3 regions of the Pseudomonas sp. McL0111 genome follow, and region 2 is predicted to be linked to each of the others. Evidence: predicted binding sites of a transcription regulator. Region 2 holds the regulator's gene; each other region holds the start of a gene.
The links. Region 2 encodes FliA, which starts transcription of late flagellar genes. Its sites were predicted from a motif close to CTAAAGTTTNNNNNNNNNNNGCCGNTAA; they were not measured.
Positions count from the first base shown of each region.

Region 1: ACTWLJ_RS14220 (methyl-accepting chemotaxis protein) is a predicted target of FliA. The motif match lies at 3,144-3,171, and genes of this name have one in related genera.
Region 3: flgM (flagellar biosynthesis anti-sigma factor FlgM) is a predicted target of FliA. The motif match lies at 4,037-4,064, and genes of this name have one in related genera.

Region 1 is NZ_CP199585.1:3,112,111-3,117,582, reverse strand. Features, by position in the region: gene ACTWLJ_RS14235 (GAF domain-containing sensor histidine kinase) at 1-388, shown strand, start outside; partial or broken gene ACTWLJ_RS14230 (ATP-binding protein) at 571-720, shown strand; gene ACTWLJ_RS14225 (hypothetical protein) at 851-1,297, opposite strand; gene ACTWLJ_RS14220 (methyl-accepting chemotaxis protein) at 1,407-3,029, opposite strand; gene ACTWLJ_RS14215 (transporter) at 3,307-4,329, shown strand; gene ACTWLJ_RS14210 (inorganic phosphate transporter) at 4,579-5,472, shown strand, end outside.
Region 2 is NZ_CP199585.1:6,180,080-6,185,551, reverse strand. Features, by position in the region: gene flhA (flagellar biosynthesis protein FlhA) at 1-498, shown strand, start outside; gene flhF (flagellar biosynthesis protein FlhF) at 510-1,850, shown strand; gene fleN (flagellar synthesis regulator FleN) at 1,967-2,797, shown strand; gene fliA (RNA polymerase sigma factor FliA) at 2,794-3,534, shown strand; gene ACTWLJ_RS27870 (chemotaxis response regulator CheY) at 3,702-4,073, shown strand; gene ACTWLJ_RS27865 (protein phosphatase CheZ) at 4,097-4,885, shown strand; gene ACTWLJ_RS27860 (chemotaxis protein CheA) at 4,940-5,472, shown strand, end outside.
Region 3 is NZ_CP199585.1:3,187,251-3,192,722, reverse strand. Features, by position in the region: gene flgD (flagellar hook assembly protein FlgD) at 1-45, opposite strand, end outside; gene flgC (flagellar basal body rod protein FlgC) at 61-504, opposite strand; gene flgB (flagellar basal body rod protein FlgB) at 508-915, opposite strand; gene cheR (protein-glutamate O-methyltransferase CheR) at 1,288-2,115, opposite strand; gene ACTWLJ_RS14570 (chemotaxis protein CheV) at 2,162-3,094, opposite strand; gene flgA (flagellar basal body P-ring formation chaperone FlgA) at 3,177-3,938, shown strand; gene flgM (flagellar biosynthesis anti-sigma factor FlgM) at 4,101-4,427, shown strand; gene ACTWLJ_RS14555 (flagella synthesis protein FlgN) at 4,476-4,943, shown strand; gene ACTWLJ_RS14550 (flagellar brake protein) at 5,035-5,472, shown strand, end outside.

The sequences.
Region 1 (5,472 bases), 3.1 Mb from region 2:
TGTGCATCCCGGGCGCCGCATTCTGGCGACTTTCGACGAGTTGCCAGCGCTCGATTGCGACCGCGAGCGGCTCGGCCAGTTGTTATCGAACCTGCTGGCCAATGCGGTGGCCCATGGCGATCCGAACGGCGCCATCGAAGTCTGCGCGCGGATCGATGCCGGGCAGTTTCTGCTGACCGTGAAGAACACCGGCACCGTCGATGACAAGGCACTGCCGCACCTGTTCCACCCCTACTCGCGCCCGGTCGGCAACACGCCGCAAGCCGGCCTTGGACTGGGCTTGTATATCGTCAGCCAGATCGCCAAATCCCACGGCGGGCGGATGGACGTAACCTCGAACACCGAGCACGGCACGACGTTCACCTTCAGCCTGCCAATCATCCCCTGATCAACCCAATACCCTTGTGGGAGCGAGCTTGCTCGCGAAAGCGGTGTGTCATTAAACGATGATGGCGACTGACACGACGCCTTCGCGAGCAAGCTCGCTCCCACATTGGGATTGTGGTGTTCCTAGGATTATCAGGCGGAGCTGCTGCCGGAATCCTGCAAGGCCTGAAGCAACGACGCCGGCGCCCGGTCGGCAACACGCCGCAAGCCGGCCTTGGACTGGGCTTGTATATCGTCAGCCAGATCGCCAAATCCCACGGCGGGCGGATGGACGTAACCTCGAACACCGAGCACGGCACGACGTTCACCTTTAGCCTGCCAATTATTCCCTGATCAACCCAATACCCGTGTGGGAGCGAGCTTGCTCGCGAAGACGCTGTGTCATTAAACGATGATGGCGACTGACACGACGCTTTCGCGAGCAAGCTCGCTCCCACATTGGGATTGTGGTGTTTTTTGGATGTCAGGCTGACGTGCTCACCAACGAGCCCGAGCTGCTGCTGCCGGAGTCCTGCAAGGCCTGAAGCAACGACGCCGTAGCGGTTTGCAGCGAAGCTGAGGTGGCGGTGATCTGCGACTCGGCGGCGGCTACTTCGGTCGCCTTGGCGTCAGAGCTTTCCTGCTTTGCCTGGGCCGCTTGCAGCGCTTGCTGTTCTTCCTGCAATTGCTTTTGCAGCTCGGCGATCTGCTTGCGCAGTTCCTTGACCGAATCCGACTCTTCGCTAGTGCTGGAGCTGCCACCACCCGCAGGCGCCGCGCCGCCCGCTGCGGCTTTGCCGGTATCAGCCGTGGTGCCGCTGCTCGCCGTCGCGCTGGTGGTGGACGTGTCGTCACCGACATCGCTGATCGCGGTTTTGCTGGTCGGTGTGCTGAGGGTCTGGTTGATCGAAACTGAAGTGATGCTGACCATGGAATGGCTCCAATGCCGGTTATAGATAACCGGTCATCGACCATGGTCGCCGCAATTTGAGATCGACTGTGTACCGACTCGGTATCGGCGTCGGTACACAGTCGACGGGTCAGGCGCTCAGGCGAGCGGTGACCTCGTTGAGTTGCCCGGACAGGCCATGCAGGTTCTGGCTCGCCGCTTCGGTGCGCTGCACGTTGTCGAGGTTGGTGCTGGCAATCGAGGTGATCTCGGTCAGGTTGCGCGAGATGTCTTCCGCTACCGAGGTCTGCTCTTCGGCGGCGGTGGCGATCTGGCGGTTCATGTCGCGAATCGCTTCCACGGCGTGGGTGATGCGCTCCAGCATTGCGCCGGCCTGGGTCACTTGCTCGACACTTTCATCGCTACGCGTTTGGCCGCTTTCGATGGCTTGTGCGGCGTCCACGGCACCGGTTTGCACGGTCTGGATGATCTGATTGATCTCGATGATCGACGCTGCCGTACGTTGCGCAAGGCTGCGCACTTCATCGGCAACCACCGCAAAACCACGCCCGGCCTCACCAGCCCGCGCCGCTTCGATGGCCGCGTTGAGCGCCAGCAGGTTGGTCTGTTCGGCGATCCCGCGAATCACTTCCAGCACTTTGCCAATGCGGCCGCTGTCAGCTTCCAGACGACGGATGACCGTGGCGGTGTTGGTGATTTCGCTGCGCATCTGGGTGATGGTGTGGATGGTGCTCTGCATGACCTTTTCACCCTGCTGGGCGTTCTGATCAGCGTCGTCGGCGGCACGTGCGGCATCGGCGGCGTGACGGGCGACTTCCTGGGCAGTGGCGGACATTTCGTTCATTGCCGTGGCCACCTGATCGGTGCGGTTGAACTGTTCGTTGGTGCCGCCGGCCATGGTGGTGGCAATGGCATTCAGCTCCCCGCTGGCGCTGTCCAGATCGCTGGCGCTGCGCTGCAAACGGGTGAAGGTTTCAGCGAGGAAATCACGCAGGGTATTGGCCGCAGCGGCGAGGTTGCCCAATTCGTCCTGACGCTCGCTGACCACACGCTCGGCCAGACGACCTCGGCTCAACTGACTGACATAGTCGATCAATTTGCGAATCGGCTCGACCAGATTGCGGTTGACCAGCCACAGGCTGAGCAGACCGATCAGCAGCCCGGAACCGAGCATCACCAGCAACCCGAGCAATACGGTGCGATCAGCACTGGCGCTGATCAGCGTCGATTGTTCGTTACCTTGCTGGCGCAGTTGGGCAACCAGTTCGCTCATTTGATCGCTGGTCGCGCGGTCCACGCCTTTGACGGCATTGTCGCCAGCGGTCGGATCGCCACCGGCGGCCACGTAGGCGTCACGGCCCTTCTGGTAGGCGGCACCGAGTTGGCGGTGTTCGTCACGCAGACGTTCGATGCGGGTTTTCAGCGCTGGCTCGATGCCTTTCTGGCTGGCCAGTTCACCGAGGATATTCTGCACATCGCGCTGACGCTCTTCGAACTGGCTCCAGTATTTGGCCAGGTCTGCCGGCTGCTTGCCGCGCAACAGAACGTTTTTCCATTCCTGCACCTGCACCTTGAATTGCAGGTTGGCTTCATCAATCAACTGCGAAGTGTGTAACGGGCCGGCGATCAACTGGCTGTAGCTTTGCACGCCGTTGGACAGGAAATGAAAACAGGCCAGCGCGATCAACAGCATCGCCAACAGGCTACCGCTCAGCAGGGCGAGAATTTGCGCTCTCAGGGATTTTTGCAGCATCGCAGGTACTCATGACAGGGATGAGGCACGCCCGGATAAGGCGTGAAAAGTGGCCGGACTTCCCTGTCGGCGAACCTTGGCTTCTGACCAATGGCGCGCAACCTAATGCACCTGTAATCGGCGCGCCAGAGCGCTTCTTGAGAAACTATCCGACCGTCGGCAAGCCGCTGATTTGACGTCATTTTGCTGTCACATAAGCGTCATATCCGCTTGCGATGATGCGGCTCAGTGAACCTGCCATTCCCGCGACCGGCGCCCCTCTTCGCAGCGAGCCTCCATGAACCACAGCCTCGACCAAAGTCATCGCGATCCTGATCTGTTTGGCCTGCTCTACGGCTTTCGTTTTCTGCCCGGTGAACGTGGCCGTGAAGTCGATTCGGCGACCGCGTTGCGCTGCTTGCAGGACGACAGCGACAGCGAAGAATTCCTCTGGCTGCACCTCAACCTGGCTCACGCTGCCTGCGAGCGCTGGATGAAAAGTCATCTGCAATTGCCCGATGAGTTTTTCGAGGCGTTGCACGAAGGTTCGCGTTCGACGCGTATCGAGCATGTCGATTCGGCGCTGCTGGCGGTGGTTAACGATGTGGTGTTCAACCTCAGCAGCATGGTTTCTTCGGACGTGTCGACGCTGTGGGTTTGTGCGCGCAGCAAACTGATCGTCAGCGCACGCCTGCAACCGCTGCACTCGGTGGACAAGCTGCGCTCGTCGGTGAAGGCCGGCGAGCGCTTTCGTTCACCGCTGGAATTGCTCGTGCACCTGCTGCGCGATCAGGGCGAAGTGCTGACGCAGATCGTGCGCAAGACCAGCCTCAGCGTCGATCAGGTCGAGGACGAATTGCTCTCCTCGCGGCCCTCGACCAATCGCGCCGAACTGGGTGCCAATCGCCGGGTGCTGGTGCGCCTGCAACGGTTGCTGGCGCTGGAACCGGGCTCTCTGCTGCGCCTGCTCAATCGCCCACCAGCCTGGTTGCAGAAGGAGGACGTCAAGGAACTGCGCAAATCCACCGAAGAGTTTGCGCTGATCATCAACGACCTCACCGCGCTCGGTGAGCGGATCAAGCTGTTGCAGGAAGAGATCGCCGCCAACCTCAACGAACAGAGCAACCGCACGCTGTTTACCTTGACCGTGGTGACGGTACTGGCGTTGCCGATCAACATCATTGCCGGTTTTTTCGGGATGAACGTTGGGGGTGTGCCGTTATCGCAGGACCCGGAGGGGTTCTGGATATTGGTTGCGCTGGTGGCGACGTTTACGGTGATAGCGGGGCGTTGGGCGTTTCGTAAAAGAGGGGATTACTGACTCCACAATGGATGCCTCACTACAGTTCCCCTGTGGGAGCGAGCTTGCTCGCGAAAGCGGTGTGTCATTAACAATGATGGTGTCTGACACTCCGTCTTCGCGAGCAAGCTCGCTCCCACACTGGCTCTGCGTTCTCCTTCGGATCTGTGGTCAGACTAATCGGCCAAACACTGATCTGACGCAGTCTCTCTGTAACATTCTGCAACGATCATGGGCGACACTCCTTCCCTCGCTCAGGATTGTCCGCTCATGGCTACTCCTTCCCTGACCGCCAGCCAAGCGTCTGCCCCCAGCGGCAGACCGGCTCTCGATAAAAAATCCGGCCCGTTCACCTACGTGATCTTTTTCGCGGTACTGGCGATGGGGTTGCTGTTTACCGCCTACAGCCTGATGCACGACATGCACGAACTCGGCACGGTAGTGACGACCTGGACGCCGTTTCTGCTGCTCGGTGTGGCGCTGTTGATCGCGCTGGGTTTCGAGTTCGTCAACGGTTTCCATGACACCGCCAACGCAGTGGCGACGGTGATTTACACCCACTCGCTGCCGCCACATTTTGCGGTGGTCTGGTCGGGGTTCTTCAACTTCCTCGGCGTGCTGCTTTCGAGTGGTGCAGTAGCGTTTGGCATCATCGCGCTGCTGCCGGTGGAGTTGATTCTGCAAGTCGGTTCGTCCGCCGGTTTCGCGATGATCTTCGCCCTGCTGATCGCGGCAATTCTGTGGAACCTCGGCACCTGGTGGCTGGGTTTGCCGGCGTCCTCGTCGCACACGTTGATCGGTTCGATCATCGGCGTCGGCGTGGCCAACGCCTTGATGCATGGCCGCGACGGCACCAGCGGCGTGGACTGGGCGCAGGCGACCAAGATCGGTTACGCCTTGCTGTTGTCGCCGCTGGTGGGTTTCGGTTTTGCTGCGCTGTTGCTGCTGGCGCTGCGCGCGTTCGTCAAGAATCGTGCGCTGTACAAGGCGCCCGAAGGCAACACTCCGCCACCGTGGTGGATTCGTGGTTTGCTGATTCTGACCTGCACTGGCGTGTCGTTTGCCCACGGTTCCAACGACGGTCAGAAAGGCATGGGTTTGATCATGCTGATTCTGGTCGGCACCCTGCCGATGGCGTATGCGCTGAACCGCACCATGCCCGCC
Region 2 (5,472 bases):
CAACTGCTCAAAGTTCTGCAAGCGTTGCTCGCCGAACATGTGCCAGTACGCGACATACGCAGTATTGCCGAAGCCATCGCCAACAATGCCAGCAAGAGTCAAGATACCGCCGCATTGGTGGCCGCAGTACGCGTCGGCGTATCTCGCGCCATCGTCCAAAGCATTGTAGGCACTGAGTCCGAGCTGCCTGTGATCACCTTGGAGCCAAGGTTGGAACAAATATTGCTCAATAGTCTGCAGAAGGCAGGACAAGGCTCGGAAGAGGGCGTTCTGCTGGAGCCAAGCATGGCCGAGAAGCTGCAGCGTTCGCTCATCGAAGCGGCGCAGCGTCAGGAAATGCAAGGTCAACCGGTCATCCTGTTGGTAGCCGGCCCGATTCGCGCGATGCTCTCGCGCTTTGGTCGACTGGCAGTCCCCGGGCTGCACGTATTGGCTTATCAGGAAATACCGGACAACAAGCAAGTGACGATCGTTGCGACAGTAGGGCCCAACGGCTGAGGTAGTGGTTCATGCAAGTTAAGCGTTTTTTCGCCGCCGATATGCGTCAGGCCATGAAGCTGGTTCGTGATGAGCTGGGCGCTGATGCCGCCATCATTGGCAACCGCCGCATTGCCGGCGGTGTCGAGCTGACCGCGGCACTCGATTACAAGTTGTCGGCGCTGGCCCCTCGGGTTCCGAACATGGAACTCGAAGACGAGCTGCGCAAGACGCAGTCGCGCATCGTCACTGCCCAGGCCGAACTGAGCATGCGTGGCGAAGCCGACGGCAATACCAATCGCCAGTTGTTCGCCGGGCTGCCATTGACGGCCGGCCTGCCGCTGACCGCTGCCGAGCCATTGACCGAACCGACTTACGCCGCGCCAGCGCGTCCGGCTCCGGCGCCGGCATCTGCCGCTGGTGGTGTCGATCCGCGTGCGTTCGACTCGATGCGTTTCGAACTCAACAGCCTGCGTGAACTGATGGAAGTCCAGCTCGGTACGCTGGCCTGGAATCAGATGCAGGGCAACCGCCCGGCGCAGGCCAATCTGTATCGTCGCCTGCAACGCATCGGTCTGTCCGGCCCGTTGTCGCGTGACCTGCTGGCGATGATCACTGATATTGACGAGCCTCGTCAGGCGTGGCGCATGTTGCTTGCGCACCTGGCGCGGATGATCGCCGTTCCGGAAGTCGAGCCACTGGAAGAGGGCGGCGTGATTGCCATGGTCGGCCCTGCCGGCATGGGCAAGACCACCACGCTGGCCAAACTCGCCGCGCGTTATGTGCTCAAGTACGGCGCGCAGAATGTCGCGCTGGTGAGCATGGACAGCTTCCGCATCGGCGCTCAGGAACAACTGAAGACGCTGGGCCGAATCCTCAACGTATCGGTAACCCACGTTGATCCGGGCCAGTCGCTGGTACAGGCGCTCGATCCGCTGCTGCGCAAACGCGTGGTGCTGATCGATACCGCCGGCCTGCAAGCCAGCGATCCGGCACTGCGCATGCAGCTGGAAAGTCTGGCCGGTCGCGGCATCCGTTCAAAAAATTATCTGGTCTTGGCAACCACCAGCCAGAAACAGGTTCTAACCGCCGCTTATCACAGTTACAAGCGTTGCGGGCTCGCCGGGTGCATCCTGACTAAACTGGATGAAACGGCAAGTCTCGGCGAAGTGTTGAGCCTGGCGATCAGCCATGAACTGCCGGTTGCGTACCTGACCGATGGCCCGCGTATTCCAGATGATTTGCATCTGCCGCGCCGTCATCAACTGGTCAGCCGTGCTGTCAGCGTGCAAATGCAGGAAGAACCCAGCGAAGAAGCCATGGCCGACATGTTCGCTGATATTTATCACAGCCCGACCAAGCAGGTAGGCTGAGGTATTCATGAACAGTTTTTGTACCTACATCGATGGTCTGCCATGCATTGTTCCGTTTGTGAACGCGCAGCCAGTAATGTGGCCTCCGTCTATGCAAGACAAGGTAAAGAAATAACATGGGCAGCATGCATCCCGTACAGGTGATCGCGGTGACCGGCGGCAAAGGTGGCGTCGGCAAGACTAACGTGTCAGTGAACTTGTCTCTGGCTCTGGCAGAGCTTGGCCGTCGGGTCATGCTGCTGGACGCCGATCTGGGACTGGCGAACGTCGACGTTCTGTTGGGGCTAACCCCGAAACGCACCTTGGCCGACGTCATCGAAGGCCGCTGCGAGCTGCGCGACGTATTGTTGCAAGGCCCCGGCGGGATTCGTATCGTGCCGGCCGCTTCCGGCACACAGAGCATGGTTCACCTGAGCCCGGCGCAACATGCCGGCCTGATTCAGGCGTTCAGCGACATCGGCGACAACCTCGACGTACTGGTGATCGACACCGCTGCGGGTATTGGTGACTCGGTAGTCAGTTTTGTTCGCGCTGCGCAGGAAGTGTTGCTGGTGGTCTGCGACGAGCCGACCTCGATCACCGACGCCTACGCACTGATCAAACTGCTGAACCGCGATTACGGCATGAACCGCTTCCGCGTGCTGGCCAACATGGCGCAGAGCCCGCAAGAAGGCCGCAACCTGTTCGCCAAGTTGACCAAGGTCACGGATCGCTTCCTCGACGTCGCCCTACAATACGTCGGCGCGGTGCCTTACGACGAAAGCGTGCGCAAGGCAGTGCAGAAGCAGCGTGCGGTCTATGAAGCCTTCCCGCGTTCCAAGTGCGCGCTGGCGTTCAAGGCGATCGCACAGAAGGTCGATACCTGGCCGCTGCCCGCTAACCCGCGTGGCCACCTTGAGTTTTTTGTCGAGCGCCTCGTGCAGCAAACGGCAGGGCCCGTGCTATGACCGCAAGCGGTATGAATTACTACAAAAAGTCGGCGCGTGACGCGCAGTACGAGTTGATCGAGCGTTACGCGCCACTGGTCAAACGCATCGCCTATCACTTGCTGGCGCGTTTGCCGGCGAGTGTGCAGGTTGAAGACCTGATTCAGGCCGGGATGATCGGCCTGCTCGAAGTCTCGACCAAATACGACGCCAGCAAAGGCGCCAGTTTCGAAACGTACGCGGGCATTCGAATCCGCGGCGCCATGCTCGATGAAGTACGCAAAGGGGACTGGGCACCACGTTCGGTTCACCGCAATACCCGTATGGTCAGCGACGCAATTCGCTCGATTGAAGCTAAAACCGGCCGTGATGCTAAAGATCACGAAGTTGCGGCCGAACTCCAATTGAGTCTCGACGATTACTACGGGATTTTGAATGACACGCTGGGCAGCCGGCTGTTCAGTTTCGACGATCTGTTACAGGACGGCGAACATGAAGGGCTGCACGAGGATGGCGCCAGTGCTCATCTAGAGCCGTCACGCGATCTGGAAGATGAACGCTTCCAGGCAGCGCTGGCGGACGCGATTGCCAATTTGCCGGAGCGTGAGCGACTGGTGTTGGCGCTGTACTACGACGAAGAGCTGAACCTCAAGGAGATCGGTGAAGTCCTTGGCGTCAGTGAATCGCGGGTCAGCCAGTTACACAGCCAGTGCGCGGCCCGTTTGCGGGGGCGTTTGGGGGAGTGGCGAGCGCGCTGAAGGCAGTGTGGGGACACTGCGAACGAGGCTGGTGCGGTGATGAACGGCACCGGTCTCGATCTGTTGTGCTCCAGACAGTCATCGAGTGTTTTGCCGGAATGATTGAAATGGCGCGTCCAGGTGCTGGACGCGTTTAAGACTGCTTGGAGGTCGAATTGGACAAGAACATGAAAATCCTCATCGTTGATGACTTCTCAACGATGCGGCGGATCATTAAAAACCTGTTGCGTGACCTTGGGTTCACCAACACCGTTGAAGCTGACGATGGCATCACTGCCATTCCGGTTCTCAACAGCGGCAGCATCGACTTTCTGGTAACAGACTGGAACATGCCCGGCATGACCGGTATCGACCTGCTGCGCCACGTGCGCGCCGATGAAAAACTCAAGCACCTGCCAGTGCTGATGGTGACCGCTGAAGCCAAGCGCGAACAGATCATCGAAGCGGCCCAGGCCGGTGTAAACGGCTATGTGGTCAAACCCTTCACGGCCCAGGCGTTGAAAGACAAAATCGAGAAGATTTTCGAACGCATCGGTTGAGAAACTGCGCCACGGGGGGATCTATGGACCACAAAGAATCTTCACAGGGCGATTTTGAATCGACCCTGAAAAAACACGCGGTCGAGCTGGTCGAAAGCCTTGAAAAAGGCAGGTTCGGCGACGCGGTGCAACTGATCCATGAGCTCAATCAGACCCGTGACCGTGGCCTGTATCAGGAAGTCGGCAAGCTCACTCGCGAGCTGCATAGCGCGATCGTCAATTTTCAGATTGACCCGAATATGCCGCAAGCCGAGGAAGTCTCGCAGATCACTGACGCCACCGAGCGTCTGGGGTATGTGGTCAAGCTGACCGAAGCCGCCGCCAACCGCACCATGGATCTGGTGGAGAGCGCCACACCGGTCGTCAACGGCCTGGCTGATGAAGCCCAGGCGTTGAGCACCGATTGGGGACGTTTCATGCGTCGCGAAGTCGGGGCTGAAGAGTTCCGCGAGCTGGCGCGGCGGGTCGACGGTTTTCTGACACGCAGCACCGAAGGCGGGCGTGCGGTGTCGAGCAATCTGAACGACATCCTGCTGGCTCAGGATTACCAGGACCTCACCGGTCAGGTGATCAAGCGCGTGACCCAACTGGTCACCGAAGTTGAAAGCAATCTGCTCAAACTCGTCCTCATGGCCAGTCAGGTTGACCGCTTTGCGGGCATCGAACACGACCGTGAAGCGATGCTTGCTGAAAAAGATCCACAAAAACATCTCTCGCAGGGTGAAGGTCCGCAGATTCATGCCGATAAACGAGAAGACGTTGTGTCCGGTCAGGACGATGTGGACGATTTGTTATCCAGCCTTGGATTCTAGAGTTTTGGATTTTTAGGTTTTTTGGGTTTTTAGACCTGTAGGAGCACCCCATTAATGAGCTTCGGCGCCGATGAAGAGATCCTTCAGGATTTCCTGGTTGAGGCCGGCGAGATTCTTGAGCAACTGTCCGAGCAACTGGTCGAGCTGGAAAGCCGACCGGATGACGCGGATCTGCTCAACGCAATTTTTCGCGGTTTCCACACTGTAAAAGGGGGCGCCGGCTTCCTTCAGCTCAATGAGCTGGTGGAGTGCTGTCACATCGCCGAAAACGTGTTCGACATCCTGCGCAAGGGTGAGCGTCGCGTTGATGCAGAACTGATGGACGTTGTGCTCGAAGCGCTGGATGCGGTGAACGGCATGTTCACCGAAGTTCGCGAACGCAGCCCGATCACTGCTGCCACGCCGGAACTGCTGGCTGCGCTGGCACGTCTGGCCGAGCCGCAGTCAGCTGACGAAGCCCAGGCTTCGCCGGTTGCCGAGATGATCGAAGACCTGGTCGCCGAAGGCGATTCGGGCGACATCACCGATAACGAATTCGAACAGTTGCTGGATTCGCTGAACGCCGTCAAGGCTCAAGCAGAAGCCCC
Region 3 (5,472 bases), 3.0 Mb from region 2:
CAGGTCTTTGGTGCTTATGGTGTTGCTGATATCGGAAACACTCATCGCAGTCGCCCCTTATTACTGACCGAGGGTCAGTACCTTCTGCATCATGGTTTTGGCGGTGTTCATCATTTCGGCGTTGGTCTGGAACGAACGACTCGCGGAAATCATGTCAGCCATCTCTTCCACCACGTTGACGTTCGGGTAGTAGACGTAGCCTTTGGCATCGGCCGCCGGATGGTTCGGCTCGTAGCGTGCTTCGAGGTTGCTCTGGTCTTCGACCACGCCCATGACTTGTACGCCCTGGCCGGCAGCGTCCTGGTTCTGGAACAGCGAATCGCTGCCGCCGCTCTGGCCGCCCTGGAACATGGTGGCGAACACCGGGTGACGGGCGCGATAGGTCTGGTCGATGCTCGACGAGACGGTTTCGGCGTTGGCGATGTTCGAGGCCACGGTGTTCAAACGCGTGGTCTGCGCGCTCATGCCGCTACCGGCAATGTTGAAAACACTGGATAGAGACATGAATTACTCTCCGCGCAGGGCTGAAACCAGCCCTTTGAATTTGCTGTTGAGCAGGGTGAAGCTGGCCTGGAAGCCCACGGCGTTTTCCGCGTAGTTGGACTGTTCCAGTTGGGCATCCACGGTGTTCTGGTCGATCGAAGGCTGCATCGGCGTGCGATACATCAGCGACTCGTCGCCATTGCCCAGACCCTCGGCCTCGATATGACGGCTGTTGGTCATGTTCAGGGCGATGGTGCCGTTGTTGGTTTTCTGGCTCTGTGCTTCAAGCACTTTGGAGAATTCCAGATCCCGAGCCTTGTAGTTCGGGGTATCGGCGTTGGCGATGTTGTTGGCCAGGACTTCGGCACGCTGGGCGCGGAAGCCCAGGGCTTTTTCGTGAATTCCGAGCGCTTTATCGAAGCTGATGCTCATGTCGGGAACCTTCAGGTGACCGGGTTTTTCGTAACAGGGCTATAGCAAGCCGCGTGCCAATTTTAAAACCCCCGAAAACCGGGGCTTTGCGGGCAACGGCAATGCGGCAATGCCAGAAAAGCGGCAACCGGTTTCCGCCAGATGCCGCTTTTCTGCCGCTTGCCCCCCCCCCTCTTACTGTCACCACCGGACAACTGTGGGAGCGAGCTTGCTCGCGAAGGCGGAGTGTCAGCCAATGCAAATGCAGAATATGACGGCATCTTCGCGAGCAAGCTCACTCCCACAGGGATTTTTGGTGTCTGGGAGAATTTCTCCGGGCAAAAAAAAAGGCAGGCCTTTGCGGGCCTGCCGTTTTTTGTATTGCCGCTGCAATCATTTCGCCTGGTAAATGATCCCCGGGCTGCACTGGACCATCTGGTAATGATCCGGCAAACCGTTCAGCGCTTCGGAAGCGCCAAGGAACAGATAACCACCCGGCTTCAACGTGCTGTGAATACGCAACAGAATGTCTTTCTTCACCTCGGCGGAGAAGTAGATCAGTACGTTGCGGCAGAACACGATGTCGAACTTGCCCAGAGCGGCGTAGCTGTCGAGCAGGTTGAACGAGCGAAACTCCACGCGGTTCTTGATCGGCGCCTTGATTGCCCAGCGGCCCGGCCCTTTCGGGTCGAAGTAACGCTGAAGGCGATCGGGCGACAAACCGCGACCGATTGCCAGGCTGTCGTACTCGCCGGTCTTGCAGTTGTTCAACATGAGACCGGACAGATCAGTGGCAACGATCTGCACGCCCATCTTCAACTGACCGAGGTTAACGCGCTCGAACTCGTCAATCGACATCGACAGCGAATACGGTTCCTGACCCGACGAACAGGCCGCCGACCAGATCCGCAGACGCTGGTTGGGGCTGGCCTTGATCGCCTCGGGCAGCACCTTGTTCTTCAAGACTTCAAACGGATAGGTATCCCGAAACCACAGGGTTTCGTTGGTCGTCATGGCATCGACCACTTGCTCGCGCAAACCACTGCGCGGCTGGGTCTGGATGCGCTGAACCAGCTCACCCAGGGATTTGATGCCTTGCTGTTCCATCAGTTTGTTGAGACGGCTCGAGACGAGGTACTGCTTGTTTTCGCCGAGCAAAATGCCACAGGCCTTTTCCAGGAAGACCCGGAACTGTTCGAAATCCAAATTACCCGTAGACAATGATGCCGCCTCTTAAATCGTGTTGATCACCAGGGACAAAACGCCCCTAGCTGATATCTGCTGCTTTGATCCGGTCGACTACCCGGGATGCCAGGTCATCAGGGCGGAATTTGGCCAGAAAGTCATCGGCACCGACTTTCTTGACCATCGCCTGATTGAATACCCCGGACAACGAAGTATGCAGGATGATATGAAGCTTTTGCATGCGCGGGTCGCTGCGGATCTCCGCCGTCAGGGTGTACCCGTCCATCTCCGGCATCTCGATGTCGGAGATCATCATCAGGAACTCTTCTTCCGGCTTCTTGCCTTCATCGACCAGCTTGCGCAGGTAATCCAGCGCCTGCTTGCCGTCGTTCAACGCCACCACTTCGACGCCGACCGTTTGCAGGCAACGCGAGACCTGCTTGCGCGCCACCGACGAGTCATCGACCGTCAACACCCGCAACGACAACGCCTTGTGCTGGGTCTCGACATCGACCACGCCGACCGAAATCGCTTCGGGTGTCGGCGCAACTTCCGCCAGTACCTTCTCGACATCGATGATTTCGACTAACTGATTGTCCACTCGAGTCACAGCGGTCAGGTAATGATCGCGACCCGTACCCTTCGGTGGCGGATGGATCTCTTCCCAGTTCATGTTGACGATGCGTTCCACCGAGCGCACCAGAAACCCTTGGGTCTTGGTGTTGTACTCCGTGATGATCACGAACGGGTTGTTCTTGTCTTTCAACGCACCCGAGCCGGTTGCCATTGCCAGATCAAGGATCGGAATGGTCGCCCCCCGAATATTCGCCACCCCGCACACGACAGGACTGGACTTGGGCATCAACGTCAGCGACGGGCATTGCAGCACTTCCCGCACCTTGAACACGTTGATTCCGTAGAGCTGCTGGCCGTCGAGACGGAACAACAACAGCTCCAGGCGATTCTGCCCCACCAGTTGCGTGCGCTGGTTCACCGAATCCATTACACCAGCCATGCCCAGACTCCTACATCAACGCCAAGTGTTGTTGCGACGCACATTCATTGCTAAACGGCACGGCGCTTGCTTTTTAACTCGTATGAACGCTCAAACGACATTTTTCCGACACCTGACATCCCAGAGCCGCAGATACCTTTGCGCGGTGATGGCCGTTTGCTCTTTTTCTGCCGGCAGCCCTGCCGTTGCTGATGCGGTTACCTTGCCTGACATGCTTATCGGCGTCACTCAGGGCTTTCTTGAGTTCACCGTAGAAGACTATCTGGCTAGCAGTCAAACGGAAGGCCGCTATGAAATCGAGGTAAAACAGCTCGATCCACGTATGCGCATGCCTATGTGCGACAAGGAATTGACAGCCTCCCTGGAGAGTCCGGCACGTCCATTGGGCCGGGTTACCGTCAAGGTTCGCTGCGAAGGCGCCTCGCCCTGGACGGTGTTCGTACCCGCTCAAGTCCGCCTGTTTCGCGAGATTGTGACCACCACTCGCCCACTCAAACGCGCCGGAATTATCGAGCCGCAGGACGTGACCTTGCGCGAGCGCGACGTCAGCGTGATCAATCAGGGCTTCCTGACGTCGGTAGACGAGGCAATCGGGCAGAAATTAACCCGACCAACGGTCGCCGATCAGGTGATAACCCTGGTGCACCTCGAACAGGCCGAAGTCGTGCGTAAAGGCGACCAAGTGGTGATCATTGCGCGCAGTGGCACACTGGCCGTGCGCATGCCCGGTGAAGCCTTGTCCAACGGTGGTTTGAAAGAACAGATCCGGGTGAAAAACCTCAACTCCCAACGAGTCATCAAGGCGCAAGTCATCGCGCCGGGCCAAGTGGAAGTTTCAATGTGAATGTCCATGGAGAAAACTGGCGCTGACCCAGCCTGTTCCCTAAACTGTGCCGCAGCAGGACACGCGCCGGCGCATGCAGGCTCATTGAGTAAATGTGCCTAAAGTTTTCCAGGGGATGGCCGAAAACATGGCAAGCGTCCAAATTCCCAGAGGTTTTTTATCATGGTCATCGATTTCAGCCGTTTGAACAGCTCCTCGTCACTTACAGGCAGTACGCGTACCAGCGCACCGAAGGAAGCCGCCGAAAACGGCAGTTCCGCGCCGCTGAATACCCCGGCCGAAACGGCCAGTACCGCTAAAAGCGGGGAATCGGTACACCTCAGCAATGAGGCTCAACAGTTGCAGAAGGTCACTGACAAGCTGCGCGATCAGCCTGCCGTCGACAAAGCCCGCGTGGCCGAGTTGAAAGCAGCGATTGCCGATGGCAGCTATAAAGTCGACAGCAACCGTGTAGCCAGCAAACTGCTCAACTTCGAAGCCCAGCGCTAGGCCTTTGCCTGCGCGAGGCTTTTGGACGCTTAACACCCAAGGCCAGCCATGCACGACACTAATTTACTGCAACTGATCACCGACGACTTTGCTCCAGCTCAACAATTGCTGGAGTTATTGCAATCCGAATCCATCGCTTTGCACGGTCGCGACATGCCGGTGCTGGAAGACATTCTGGCGCGCAAACAGGCATTGATCATTCTGCTTGAACAGCATGGCCGCAAGCGCAGTGAAATCCTTGCCAGCCTCAACCTGCCGCTCGACCGTCAAGGCCTGGAACAACTGGCCGCACAGTCGAGCATCGGCACGCAATTACTCAGCGAAAGCGACGTTCTGACTGACCTCCTCGCCGAATGCCAGACGGCTAACGTCAAGAATGGCCAGTCGATCCTGATCCAGCAGGCCACCACGGCCAATCAGCTGAAAATCCTCACCGGGGGCGAACCGCCAGCGCTGTATGACGCCAGCGGCACTTTTGCCAGACCTGCAATGCCGCGTCCGCTCAGCCAGGCATGAGCCGTTGATGCGCCAGCTCTATCAACCCGCGAAACATGCTGGCAAAATGCTGGCTAGTCGTAGTCATATTTTGTCTGGAGATTGATACACCGTGCCCAATGATGATGCTCCGCAGCCACCTAAGGTGCTCACCACGCCACTGGAAATCTCCAGCAACCTGCGCCAGCTGCAAGAAAGCCACGATCCGTTGATCATCACGTTCCACGAGCGCAGCCAGCGTTTTCAGAGCTATCTGATCGAAGTTGACCGGGAAACCAATACGCTCAAGTTCGATGAAATGATCCCGCGCGATGGCGAACGCTACCTGGAAGCGGGCGAGCCGTTCCGGGTCGAGGGCTTTCACGACGGCGTTCGCATCGCCTGGGAATGCGCTGGCACACTGACTATCAAAGACATCGAAGGCGACCGCTTTTACACCGGCGAACTGCCAGAAGAAGTGGTTTACCACCAGCGCCGCAACGCCTTTCGTGCTGCCCTGAAACTGACCGATCTGGTCAGCGTCGTGCTCGGTGGCGAAAAGCTCAAGGCG